DNA from 3 places in the Mesorhizobium sp. M0208 genome. Region 2 is predicted to be linked to each of the others. Evidence: predicted binding sites of a transcription regulator. Region 2 holds the regulator's gene; each other region holds the start of a gene.
What was found. Region 2 encodes LexA, which represses DNA repair genes until DNA is damaged. Its sites were predicted from a motif close to TGTTCNNNNTGTGTTCNG; they were not measured.
Positions count from the first base shown of each region.

Region 1: the regulator LexA is predicted to act here: its motif matches at 2,639-2,656, upstream of dnaE (DNA polymerase III subunit alpha).
Region 3: the regulator LexA is predicted to act here: its motif matches at 2,693-2,710, upstream of NKJ17_RS04635 (helicase-related protein).

Region 1 is NZ_JAMYSP010000041.1:755-5,326, reverse strand. Features, by position in the region: gene dnaE (DNA polymerase III subunit alpha) at 1-2,372, opposite strand, end outside; gene NKJ17_RS28335 (acetyl-CoA carboxylase biotin carboxylase subunit) at 2,795-4,572, opposite strand, start outside.
Region 2 is NZ_JAMYSP010000008.1:137,207-141,778, reverse strand. Features, by position in the region: partial or broken gene kynU (kynureninase) at 1-315, opposite strand, end outside; gene lexA (transcriptional repressor LexA) at 765-1,499, shown strand; gene NKJ17_RS11180 (ComEC/Rec2 family competence protein) at 1,493-3,958, opposite strand; gene NKJ17_RS11175 (hypothetical protein) at 4,489-4,572, shown strand, end outside.
Region 3 is NZ_JAMYSP010000003.1:176,559-181,130, reverse strand. Features, by position in the region: gene phbB (acetoacetyl-CoA reductase) at 1-197, shown strand, start outside; gene NKJ17_RS04645 (FAD-dependent monooxygenase) at 263-1,462, opposite strand; gene NKJ17_RS04640 (TetR/AcrR family transcriptional regulator) at 1,449-2,180, shown strand; gene NKJ17_RS04635 (helicase-related protein) at 2,878-4,572, shown strand, end outside.

The sequences.
Region 1 (4,572 bases), on a different contig from region 2:
TAGGCGGCGGCATGCGATTTGTTGAAACCGTAGTCGGCAAACTTTGCCAGCAGGTCGAAGATGAAGTCGGCTTGCGGCTTGCCGACGCCGCGCTCGACCGCGCCCGAAACAAAGCGCTCGCGCTGCTTGTCCATCTCGGCGCGGATCTTCTTGCCCATGGCGCGGCGCAGCAGATCGGCTTCGCCCAGCGAATAGCCGGAGAGCTCCTGCGCAATCTGCATCACTTGTTCCTGGTAGACGATGACGCCTTGCGTCTCCTTGACGAGATGGTCGATCTTCGGGTGGATCGACGCCATCTCCTCCTCGCCGTGCTTTCTGGCGTTGTAGGTCGGGATGTTCTCCATCGGTCCCGGCCGGTAGAGCGCAACCAGCGCGATGATGTCCTCGATACAGTCGGGCCGCATGCCGATCAGCGCCTTGCGCATGCCGGCACTTTCCACCTGGAACACGCCGACCACTTCGCCGCGCGACAGCATGGCGTAGGTTTCCGGGTCGTCGAGCGGAATGTGGGCGAGATCGATCTCGATGCCGCGGCGGCGGATCAGCTTGACCGCCCTGTCCAGCACGGTCAGCGTCTTCAGGCCAAGGAAGTCGAACTTCACCAGCCCGGCCTGCTCGACATACTTCATGTTGAACTGGGTGACCGGCATGTCCGAGCGCGGATCGCGGTACATCGGCACCAGTTCTGACAGCGGCCGGTCGCCGATGACGATGCCGGCGGCATGAGTCGAGGCGTGACGGTACAGACCTTCCAGCTTCTGCGCCGTGTCGAGCAGCGTCTGTACGATCGGCTCGCGCTCGGCCTCCTCGGCAAAGCGCGGCTCGTTGGCGATGGCGTCGGCGAGCTTGACCGGATTGGCCGGGTTCGACGGCACCATCTTGCTCAGCTTGTCGACCTGTCCGTAAGGCATCTGCAGCACGCGGCCGACGTCGCGCAGCACGGCGCGCGCCTGCAGGGTACCGAAGGTGATGATCTGGCCGACCTGGTCGCGGCCGTATTTCTGCTGGACGTAGCGGATGACCTCCTCGCGCCGGTCCTGGCAGAAGTCGATGTCGAAGTCGGGCATCGACACGCGATCGGGATTGAGGAAGCGCTCGAACAGCAGCGAAAAACGCAGCGGATCGATGTCGGTGATGGTCGTCGAATACGCGACCAGCGAGCCGGCGCCTGATCCGCGGCCCGGGCCGACCGGAATGCCTTGCGCCTTGGCCCATTTGATGAAGTCGGCAACGATCAGGAAATAGCCGGGATATTTCATCTTCTCGATGACCCCGAGCTCGAAATCCAGCCTCTCGCGATATTGCTCGACTGTATAGCCGGGCGTCGGCCCGTGCGCCGCCAGCCGCGCCGCCAGCCCTTCATGCGCCTGCCTGGCAAGCTCCTGCGCCTCCGCCTTGACCGCCGCATCGGCATCGGCGACATCGCGGCCGGCAAAGCGCGGCAGGATCGGGTTTCGTGTCTGCGGATAGTAGGAGCAGCGCAGTGCGATCTCGACGGTGTTGTCGATCGCTTCCGGCAGGTCGGCGAACAGCCTCGCCATGTCGGCCTGGCTTCTCAGGAAATTGTCGGGCGACAGGCGGCGGCGATTATCGGCCGCAACCACGGAACCTTCGGCGATGGCGATCAGGGCGTCATGCGCCTCATAGTCTTCACGAGAGAAGAAAAACGCTTCGTTGGTGGCAACCAGCGGCAGATCGTGGCGGTAGGCGAGATCGACCGACGACTGCTCGATCGCGCGGTCGTAGCCGGAGACCCGTTCCAGTTCGACATAGAGCCGGTCGCCGAACAGACCCTTGAGCGCCAGCAGCCGGGTCTCGGCGAGTTCACGGCGGTCCTCTTTCAAGGCATTGCCGATCGGACCGCGCGGCCCGCCGGTAAGGCAGATCAGACCGTCGGAATTTCTCTGCAGCATCTCGCTCGTCAGATGCACCGCCTCGCCGGGCGGTGTCTCAAGGTAGACGCGGCTGACCAGCCTGACCAGATTGCCGTAGCCGGCCTCGGTGGCGGCGATCAGGACCACCGGCCGCATCTCCGGCCCCTGCCGCCTGCGGTCGCGCTGGCTGTCGTTCGCCTCACCGGAAAAGGCGAGGTCGATCTGGCAGCCGATGATCGGCTGTATGCCGTCCTTCACTGCCTTTTGCGCGAATTCCAGCGCACCGAACAGGTTGTTGGTGTCGGTGACGGCGATTGCCGGGCATTCGTCCTGCACCGCATGGCCGACGATCTTGCCGAGCTGCAAGGCACCTTCGAGTAGCGAATAGGCCGAATGCACGCGCAGATGAATGAACCGACGCGCCTCCGCCTCTGCCCGCGATGCCTTTGCATAGGCCTCGCGCAGCAAGGGATCGCGTGGAAGTCTCTCATCCGCCATGGTTTTTTCGCGCCGCCTCACAGGGACTCAGTCGATCAAGATGTATTGTCCGGCAGCAGATAACATGAGTCCAGCAGAAGCGATTGGAGCTTTGGACGTTTAGAGCAACCGCCGAAGCTGCCGATCTCCCCCCTCGTGGGGGAGATGTCCGGCAGGACAGAGAGGGGCGCAGTCCCGCCAACCTCAGGCCGGAAACACAAAACCCGCCACAGCGGGCGGGTCGTTGGGGCCATTTAGCACCATATCCAAATTAGTAGCATAGCTGCCGGCACAAAGCAAGAACAAAATACGTTGTGAGGGCAAAAAAAGCGAATTCCGCACGCCCCTCGCCTTGTCCCTCCTCAAGCGAGCGTGCTCAACCAATTGCAGGATCGCGTTCCTTCGCTCCCCTTTGTCCCACCAACCTCAAGCAGATTACAGCCTCACGCGAATTCCATGATCACCGCATCGACGGCAAGGCTGTCGCCGGGCTTGGCGTTGAGCTTCGAGACGATGAGGTCGCGCTCGGCGCGCAGCACGTTCTCCATCTTCATCGCTTCGACCACGGCAAGCGTCTCGCCGGCCTTGACCTCCTGCCCCTCGGCAACGGCGATCGACACGACGAGGCCGGGCATCGGGCAAAGCAGCATCTTCGAGGTATCCGGCGCCACTTTTTCCGGCATCAGCCTTTCGAGCTCGGCAGTGCGCGGCAGCATGGCGCGGGCTGTCACCGAGATGCCTTTCCAGGCGATGCGGAACCCGTTCAGCACCGGCCTGACCTGCGCCGCGACCTTGCGGCCGCCGACCGTGCCGCGCCAGATGAGATCGCCCGGCCGCCAGTCGGATGCCACGGTCAGTGCCTTGCCACCGTCGATTGTGAGGTCGAGCTCCATCGGAATGGAAATCATCCCTTCGACGATGGCAACCGAAAGATAATCCCGGCCGATCTTCACCACCCAGTCGCGTTTCAAGGCGCCCGAATGCGGCGCCAGCCGCCCGCCCAGCCGGTCGAGCCGGTCGCGGCGCAGCAGTTCGACCGCGGTTGCGATCGCGGCCAGCACCGCGTTTTCTTCGCTGTTCGGCACAATGGGCGCGAAGCCGTCGGGATACTCCTCGGCGATGAACGCCGTCGATAGCCGCCCTTCCCGCCAGCGCGGATGCTGCATCAGCGCCGCCAGGAACGGTATGTTGTGCTCGATGCCGTCGACGACGAAACTGTCCAGCGCTTCCGACATCGCATCAATCGCCGCCAGCCGCGTCGGCGCCCAGGTGCACAACTTGGCGACCATCGGGTCGTAGAACATCGAGATTTCCGAGCCCTCGGTAACGCCGGTATCGTTGCGGATGACGATTTCGCCGAATTTTCCCTCTTTCGGCGGCCGGTATTTCGTCAGCCTGCCGATCGACGGCAGAAAGTTGCGATACGGATCTTCGGCATAGAGGCGGCTTTCCACCGCCCAGCCGTTCAGCTTGACGTCGCTCTGCTTGATGGCGAGCTTTTCGCCTGCCGCCACGCGGATCATCTGCTCGACCAGGTCGATGCCGGTGATGAGCTCCGTCACCGGATGCTCGACCTGCAGCCGCGTGTTCATTTCCAGAAAATAGAAGTTCTTGTCGCTGTCGACGATGAACTCGACCGTGCCGGCGCTCTGGTAGTCGACGGCCTTGGCCAGCGCCACCGACTGCTCGCCCATGGCTTTGCGGGTCTTGGCGTCGAGGAACGGCGACGGCGCCTCCTCCACGACCTTCTGGTTGCGGCGCTGAATCGAGCATTCGCGCTCGCCGAGATAGAGCGTGTTGCCATGCGCGTCGGCGAGCACCTGGATTTCGATATGGCGCGGATCGACGATGAACTTTTCGATGAAGACGCGGTCATCGCCGAACGAGCTTTTGGCCTCCGACCGCGCCCGGTCGAAGCCGTCGCGCACCTCTGCCTTGCTCCAGGCGATGCGCATGCCCTTGCCACCGCCGCCGGCCGAAGCCTTGATCATCACGGGATAGCTGATTTCGCCGGCTATTCTTTCGGCATGGGCGGCGTTCTCGACGACGCCGAGCCAGCCGGGCACCGTCGACACCTTGGCCGTATTGGCGAACTTCTTCGATTCGATCTTGTCGCCCATCGCCTTGATGGCCTTGGGCTTCGGGCCAATAAAGACGATGCCTTCCTGCTCCAACGCTTCGCAGAAGGATGCCCGCTCGGACAGGAAACCGTAGCCGGGAT
Region 2 (4,572 bases):
GTAGATGTTGACCGACGTCGTGTCGCAGACCACCGTCTGGCCGACCGCGGCACCGATCAGGCGCCCGAACTGGTCGCCAAGTTCAAGCGGCATGTTGAACCAGCGGGCCGTGTTCCATGCGCGGATGAGATCATGCGACCATTCTTCGGTCGCGGCCTTGCGCAATTCATCGAAGGCGGCACGTGAAGCAGCTCCTAGCGAATTGCCGTCGAGATAGATCACTCCTTGCGGCAACACAAAGCGGTCGCGTATCGCGCGCAGCGGATCCGCGGCATCCATCGCCTTTACGGCCACGAGATCGGGAATTCCCGTCATGATTTGCCTGCTCCCCCAAAAAATCCAACGCAACGCCGGACACGTATCGACTGTTCTTCCATTACCTGGTTGCGCGCAGCAAGGCTCCACCGGCGAGAAGCAGCCTGACCAGGCGGTGGAAACCGGGACTTAACCCCGAGGTTGGCGTTTTGAGTTCGTTTCGTTCACGGTGCATTGACCAAACCGCACATTCGATAGGGGTTCACTTCCGTGCCCTTTGCCGACGGACGGCCGATGCCAATGCGCCCTTCCGGGACGCCAGAAGGGCGCAAACGAAAGCAGAATCAAGGCGATGAGGCTCGCGGCGGCGAAAATACGGTGCGCCGGCAGGGGACGTCGTTTGTTTCCCGAGCCTTAACGCATTCATTAAACTTTAAACAGTTGCGGAACACAACTGGAACAGATAGTGTCTGTTCTGGGTTTGTTTTCTGATTCTGTTGGGGGTCGCTATGCTGACACGCAAACAACACGAACTGCTTATGTTCATCCACGAAAGGTTGAAGGAAAGCGGTATCCCACCTTCCTTCGACGAGATGAAGGAAGCGCTCGACCTGGCTTCCAAATCCGGAATCCACCGACTGATTACGGCGCTGGAGGAGCGCGGCTTCATTCGCCGTTTGCCCAACCGGGCCCGTGCGCTGGAGGTGCTACGCCTGCCTGACTCGATCGCCCCCGGCCTCAATGCGGCACGCAAGTTCTCGCCGAGTGTCATCCAGGGCAGTCTTGGGCAAGGTGCCCCTCGGCAGGGCAAGCCGACATCGTCGCGCGTCCCTGCAGCCGGCAATGACGACGATGTCGTCGCCGCCGTTTCGATCCCGGTAATGGGCCGCATCGCCGCTGGCGTGCCGATCGATGCTATCCAGCACCAGACGCATTCGATTTCGGTGCCGCCGGATATGATCATGGGCGGCGAGCATTATGCGCTCGAGGTCAAAGGCGATTCGATGATCGAGGCTGGCATTTTCGACGGCGACACGGTGATCATCCGCAACGCCGATACGGCGAGCCCCGGTGAGATCGTGGTGGCCCTGGTCGACGAGGAGGAAGCAACGCTGAAGCGGTTCCGCCGCAAGGGCGCCTCGATCGCCCTGGAAGCCGCCAATCCGGCCTACGAGACGCGCATCTTCGGACCAGACAGGGTCAAGGTGCAGGGCAAGCTCGTTGGGCTGATCCGCCGCTACTGAGTTGCGCCCTTGGTGCCGGCTTTTGGATTGTCGGCCCTGCGGTATGGCGGCAGGCCGCGCGCCGCGCGTGAAAATTTCCGCTGCACGTGCCAGGGCCGGTATGATTTTTCGACGGCGAAGCGGATTTCGGCGCGTGTTGCCGCTTGTGGATCGAAATAGACGGCCGCACTTCCCGCGCGCGCCAGTTGCCGTTTGGTGACGACGAGGACCAGCCGGTCGTAGTAGCAGGGATTATGGGCGGTGGCGTCGTCGATGACGATCAAGCTGGCGAAGGCACAGGCTGGCCGTGCGGTATCGCGGTCCTTGGCTTGCGCAATGATCGCGCCGGATGGATGCCTGGCGAGGCAGAGACCGTCCGTGCAAATGAAGGGCATGCCCGGCGGCAGGTCGGCCGGATCGGCAATGTCGAATTGCGGATCGTTCTTTCCAGGTGTTTCCGGCGCGACGATAGCCTCTGATGTGAGCGCGCGTTTCCAGTTGTCGATGGTGAACTCATTCGGGCGTGCCCGGTTGACCGCGAGTTCACCGCTGCCGATCGGCAGCGCGACCAGCCGTGCGTCCTCCGAGATCAATACGTCGGGTACGCGCGTCTGCGTTGTTGTTAGCAAGCCGGCGAGCGCAAAAGGAATTGCCGCGAGCCGCAACCAGGTCGTCGCCATGCTGGCAATGACGAGGGCGATCGTCACCAAAAGGACAGATCTCAGCGAAATCAACCCCACCGCATCGATCGGCGAGCGCTCGGAGATCCACGCGGACAGGGCGATCATCGCCGTCAGCCCCTTGCCCATCACGTAGAGGAAAGGTCCATCCGCGCCGAACGGCATCGCCAGCGCGCTGAGGACGGCGAAGGGCATGACGACCAGTGAGACGACGGGCATGATGGCCAGATTGGCGAACAGGCTGAGCGGCGCCACGCGCTGGAAATGCCATATGGCGAAAAGCGCCGTGGCGCTCCCTGCAATGATTGAGGTCATCGCCAGGCCGCCCATGCCCAGCAGGACCTTTCGCGTGGCGAGGCGTAGCGGCGACCGCCGAGGCGGCGGCGTGGTGGCCCTGCCGGCGCGGTAGTCGGACCAGCCGGCATAGGCGCCGACAAGGGCCGCCGTCGCGGCGAAGGACATCTGGAAGCTCGGACCGACCACCTCGTGTGGCGACACCAGAATGACCGCGATGGCCGAGATCGCCAGGTTGCGCATGGTGAGCGCGGCCCGGTCGAACAGCACGGCGATAAGCATCACCGCCAGCATGATGAAGCTGCGTTCGGCCGCTACCACAATGCCGGAAAAGACGAGGTAGGCCGCAATCGAAAAAAGCGCGGCGGCCGCGGCATATTTCTTGACCGGCCGTCGCGATGAGAAGTCGGGAAACAGCGCAAAGGCGCCGCGTAGCAGCGCCATGATGGTGCCGGCGACCAACGCCATATGCAGCCCCGAGATGGAGATGATGTGGTAGATGCCTGTACGCCGCATCGCTTCGTTGATCTCCTCGGGAATGCCGGCGCGCACGCCAACGATCAGCGCAGCAGCAATCTCGCCCTCGGCGCCGCCGATGCGGCTGCGGATATGGTCGGCGATGGATTCGCGCGCGTCTTCGATCGCGGAAGAAAGCCGCGCGGCAAGCGGCATGCTGCCCGAAGCCACGACCTTCGGATTGCCGAGAAAGAAGCCGCTGCCGCCGATACCGGCGAAATAGCTGTCGAAGGAGAAATCATAGCTGTCGGGCCGCACCGGGCCGGTCGGCGGCAGCAACCGCACATAGCCGGTGATCTCGGAACCGGCGGCCAGCTCATCCGGTATCTTCATCGCCGAAACGCGGACCCGTTCCGGCATGTAGCGCAGCGTCGGCCTGGCGGTTGAGATCACATCGATTGTCAGCCGGATGCGGCCGCTAGCCATGGGTTCGTACGATACGACGCGACCCGTCAGCCGCGTCGAGATTTCAGAACCGAGCACATGCGTCCCGACACGCCAGGTCTCGAACTTGGCGGCAAGCACGCCAAGCACGCAGAACAACGCCACCATGAAGCACAGGCGGGCTCTGGGCCAAGAGCGCGAGACGACGGCACAAAGGGCCGCGAGGAGCACGAGTGCGATCGGCTGTGGAAAGGCCGGCTCCACCGCCATCGCGAAATACACGACCACCCCGCATGCGAGGAACACCGGCACCAGCAGGAAGGCGATGCCACGGTCGAGTTCCAGGCCGGCCGCCGAGGTTACGCTGTTGCGGATACGGGACGGTGACGAGAGGCGGAAACGCCTGGGCAGGCGTACGATGGGCTCGCCCGCGGGCACGAGAACCGTTGCTGGGTCGCTGGCCGGCAGCGACGGAGCATCGAAGCGCGGAGCGGGTAGCAATGCCGGTGCCGGCAGGACAGGCGGGGGAGCGGCAAACAGCAAGCGTTCGCTGACGCCGCTGCCAACGTCCTCGCCCTCGCCCGCACCACGGCCTCGCACAGCCATCGGGTCTGCCCCTTGCGCCCTCGACCTCCTATGCTACATGAACGCGCAACGCGCGAAAGTCCGCGCAACAACATTCGCTTCCTACGCCCGCCTGGGTCGCTTCCTTTATCTTCACCGCGCCTCGCGTTCGGCAGGGTAGCCCGCCGGGCTCTCGGCCCGACTTCATCGGCCGGTTTCAACCTGACGACAGCCCTCTTAGCTGACCTCCGTGACCGGCTCGCTGGCGTCTTAGTCGAGCAGCTTGGCTGGTCCGCCTTCATCGACTGCTACGACCGGCCGAAACCCTGTTCTAGCTTGACCCGCCCTATTTCGGCAGCGACGGCGACTACGCCAAGGAGCTTTTCGGCGGTGACCAGTTCGAGGCAATCGCGACCAGACTGTCTGTCAATCAACGACGTGCCGGAGATCCGCGCGGCCTTCCGGGCCAACAGCATCGAAGAGGTTCAACTGCTCTACAGCCTGGCTGGCGGCAAGGGGACAGCCGCGCGAGATTTGATTATAAGCGGCAGTCGATATTAGAGAGGGAGCGGATGACCGAAAAGGAAGAGACCGAGAAATCGGCACGATCTGGGTGGGTGGTATTCGGGTTTGCGGCAACCGCAGTTTATTTCACG
Region 3 (4,572 bases), on a different contig from region 2:
CCGGCTATATCGCCACCGAGATGGTCAAGGCGATGGACGAGAAGGTGCTCAACGAGCGTGTCATCCCGCACATCCCGGTCGGCCGTCTCGGCGAGCCGGAGGAGATCGCGCGCTGCGTCGTCTTCCTCGCATCTGACGACGCCGGTTTCATCACCGGCTCGACCATTTCAGCCAATGGCGGCCAGTACATTAGCTGAGGCTTGGGATGTCGCGGATGCCCCCGTACCGGCCCGACGGCAGATACGGGCAGATAACCGGGCTGTCACGCGGCAAGCTTCAGCGCTGGGCTGGCTTCAGGCTGGGTTCGGGTAATTGAACCTGCCTCGCACGCGGGTGCCGGCAGACGGGCAAGCGGCGCCCGACTGAGGCCCGACAGCTTCAATGCGATGCGGCGCTTCAGGAATGGTGTGAGGTTCAGCACCGACAGCACGAGGTTGCGAACGAACCGCTTCACCGGACTGCGGGCAAGCGCCATGCCGGTCATCATGCCAGCCAGGTCAAGCACCTCTTGGGCTGCCGGGCGTCGCAGCGTTTCATAGAGTTCGAGCTCCGCTTCGGGGCGCACGCCGTTCACCACGTCGCCAAGCAATTGGCCAAGCACGACCGCGTCGACGATGCCGGTATTCATGCCTTGCCCTCCCGCCGGACTGTGCACGTGCGCGGCATCGCCCATCAGGAACAACCGGCCCTTGCGGTATGACCGGACCAGGCGGTGATGCACGCGAAACCGCGAGCTCCACGACAGGTCGAGCACGCGGGTTCTTTCTTTGGTCGGCCCACGGCTGTCGAGCAGCACCTGTATGTCTGCGACTGCGGGTTTTTCCGGTGCATCGTCCATTGTCGCGACGACGCGGTACGATCCGTCTGGGAGCGGCGCCACCACCACCAGTCCGGCTGGCGCAAAGAACAGCGACACTTCGGTTGGCCCAACCGGCCAGTCGAGACGAACGTCGGCGAGAACGAACGACGCCTCATAGGCCGCGCCGTCGAACTCTATGCTGGCCGAGTTGCGCACCAGGCTGTGCATGCCGTCGCCGCCAACGACGTAACGTGTCGATATGATCTTCTCGCGGCCGTTTTCGACCACCGTCACGCGCGCACCGTCAGTGTCCTGAAGCACCGCTTTGGCCTCGACCATGCGGTGGATCACGCCGCCCAGGGCCGTAATCCGCTCGGCAAACACCTGCTCGGTGAGATTCTGAGGCAGCATCATCAGATAGGGATGCCTCGACGGAAGCTTTCCGAAATCGAGCTTGAGCAGTGCCCGGCTGCGATCTCGGATGGCGAAATTCTGCAGCTTCAGGGCAAGTTCGCTCAGCCGCTGCGTGACGCCCAGAGGCTCCAGCGCTTCCAGCGTCTGAGCGTGGATGACGCCGGCCCGCGAGGTCTGAAGGCCCTCCCCAAGCCTGTCGATCAGAACATGGTCGACCCCGGCCTGGTGCAGCACGATGGACAGCGCCAAGCCGGTCGGGCCCGCGCCAATAATCAGGACTTCCGTTTTATCTGGCAACATTTTCTCTCTCCATTTATCAACACATGTTGACTTTCTAGTCGAAGCCATTGCATTTGTCAACAACCGTTGGCATAGGGATTTCATGAGCGAGAATCAGCACAAGAAAACCAGCAAGTCGGACCGCACCCGCGCCCAGATCCTCGAAGCCGCGAGGCTGCTGTTCGCCAGGCACGGCTATGACGGCGCCTCCATCCGCGACGTCGCGGCCCACGCCTCGATCGATCCGGCCATGGTGATCCGCTATTTCCGCAGCAAGGACGAGCTATTCGCCAGAGCGGCGGTCGTCGACCTGAGATTGCCGGCACTGCGGGTGATCGATCGAACCGCCATCGGCAAGACACTGATCAGGCGATTTCTCGAAATCTGGGAAGATCCGGCCAACGGTACCGGCATGGCAATTCTGCTGCGGTCGGCGACGTCGAACGAATTCGCCGCCGAAAAGTTGCGCGATGTATTTGCCAACCAGGTGAGGCCACTGGTTGCGGCGGTCGCTGATCCCGCCGATGCGGGCCGGCGGGCCGGGCTCATTTCCAGCCAGCTGCTGGGTTTGGCGATGTGCCGTTACCTGCTGCGCCTACCACCGGTCGTCGCCCTGTCTCACGAAGAAATCATCCAGACCGTCGGCCCTACATTGCAGCGCTATGCCGTCGGCGAGGATGTGCCTTGAACAAGCCGTTCAGCGTGGGGCCGAGTCTGAGCCTCATGCGGCAAGTGCGCCGACCGATGGCCATGACGCCGGTGTGTGCCGAACCAGCACGCAAAGGTTAATGGCCGCTGCGCAGCCTGTGCACAATCCGTCCCGCAGCCTGTGGATTCTCGGTGGAGAAGCTGTTCACAACACAACATGTTGCGGTGAACAAACCAAGAAACTTCGGCTATCTCTGATTCGTCGCCGATTCGTTCCGGCTTTGAGCGGAACGTTAACGACGAGAGCTGAAAACTCCCTCGAAACGATTAAAGCGCGTTAGGAAACATCAATAATTTCATAATGTTGTGCGAAGCAGATTGGCCACCCACGACCATTCGGCAAAGGTTAACCATGGTGCTCGCCTGGATGCCGCTTGCATGAATCGGGCCAGTTCCCGTGATTCAGCATGTGGTGAGGTACGCCGGCAGAAAACCCAGATGTAGCCGTGAACAAAACCTGAATCGGCGAGAGTCAGTGATTCGTCGCTGATTCGTTCCAGACTCGTTCCAACTGTTAATCGGGAACAGATTTTCTGGCTTGGAAGCGACCAATCGGCCTGCCCTCGGCACATTCCGCTTTCGCTTCGCGCCCGAAATCCCTATGTGTCGCCTGTCATACGCGGCCAATATGGGCGCGCTCCCGACAATGCGAGGCGGAGAGCCTTATTTCCAGGCCGATGAACATCCATCCGAAACACACTGAACCGCTGATCCTGACCGGCCGGGACGTGACGGCCGTGCTCGGCCCGACCAACACCGGCAAGACCCATCTCGCCATCGAACGCATGGTGGCGCATGAAAGCGGCGTCATCGGCCTGCCGCTCAGGCTGCTTGCCCGCGAGGTCTATGCGCGCGTCTGCGAGAAGGTCGGCGCCCATAAGGTTGCGCTCATCACCGGCGAGGAAAAGATCCAGCCGGCTGGCGCGAAATACTCGGTCTGCACCGTGGAAGCGATGCCGCGCGAGACCGACGCCGCCTTCGTTGCCATCGACGAGGTCCAGCTCGCCGGCGATCTCGAACGCGGCCACATCTTTACCGATCGCATCCTGCATCTGCGCGGCCGCCAGGAGACGCTGCTGCTTGGCGCGGCCACCATGCACGGCATCCTGCAGCGCCTGCTGCGGGGCGTGTCGGTGGTGACCCGGCCACGGCTGTCGCATCTTGCTTATGCCGGCTCGAAGAAGCTGACCCGCCTGCCGCGGCGCACCGCGATCGTCGCCTTCTCGGCCGACGAGGTCTATGCCATTGCCGAGCTGATCCGCCGCCAGCAAGGCGGTGCCGCCGTCGTGCTCGGCGCACTCAGCCCGCGCACCCGCAACGCCCAGGTGGCGCTGTTCCAGTCGGGTGACGTCGACTACCTCGTCGCCACCGACGCCATCGGCATGGGCCTCAACCTCGACCTCGACCACGTCGCCTTCGCCCAGAACCGCAAATTCGACGGCTACCAGTACCGCAACCTGACGGCAGCCGAACTCGGCCAGATTGCCGGCCGCGCCGGCCGGCATTTGCGCGACGGCACCTTCGGCGTCACCGGCCAGGTCGATCCGCTGGATGAGGAACTGGTCAAGAAGATCGAGGCGCATGATTTCGACCCGGTGAAAGTGCTGCAGTGGCGCACCGCGCATTTCGATTTCGCCAACCTCGATGCGCTGAAGCGCTCGATCGAGACCAACGCCCCGGTCGAAGGCCTGACGCGCGCGCTGCCGGCCGTGGACGCGCAGGCGCTCGAGCATCTGTCGCGCGACGAGGACGTCCGGGCACTCACCACCGATGCCAGACGCGTGGCGCTGCTGTGGGAAGCCTGCGCGCTGCCCGACTACAGGAAGATCGCGCCGGCCCAGCACGCCGACTTGATCGCCTCCATCTACATGGACCTTGCCAGGCATGGCCATGTCGACGAGAACTACATGGCCGAGCAGGTGCGCCGTGCCGACACCACCGAAGGCGACATCGACACGCTGTCGCACAGGATTGCCCAGATCCGCACATGGACCTTCGTTTCCAACCGGCCCGGCTGGCTGGCCGATCGGGCACACTGGCAGGAAAAGACGCGCGAAATCGAAGACAGATTGTCGGATGCGCTGCATGAGCGGTTGACGAAACGTTTTGTAGACCGCAGGACTTCCGTCCTCATGCGGCGCCTTAGAGAAAACACGATGCCTGAAGCCGAAATCAGCCCAACCGGAACCGTCCTCGTCGAAGGCCATCATGTCGGCGAGCTGCAGGGTTTCCGCTTTACCGCCGACCAGAGCGCCGGCGGCGAGGACGCCAAGGCGGTGCGGGCGGCGGCGCAGAAGGCGCTTGCCGCCGAGTTCGAGGCGCGGGCCGAGCGCTTCGGCGCCTCTGCCAATGGCGACATCGCCCTGGGTTCG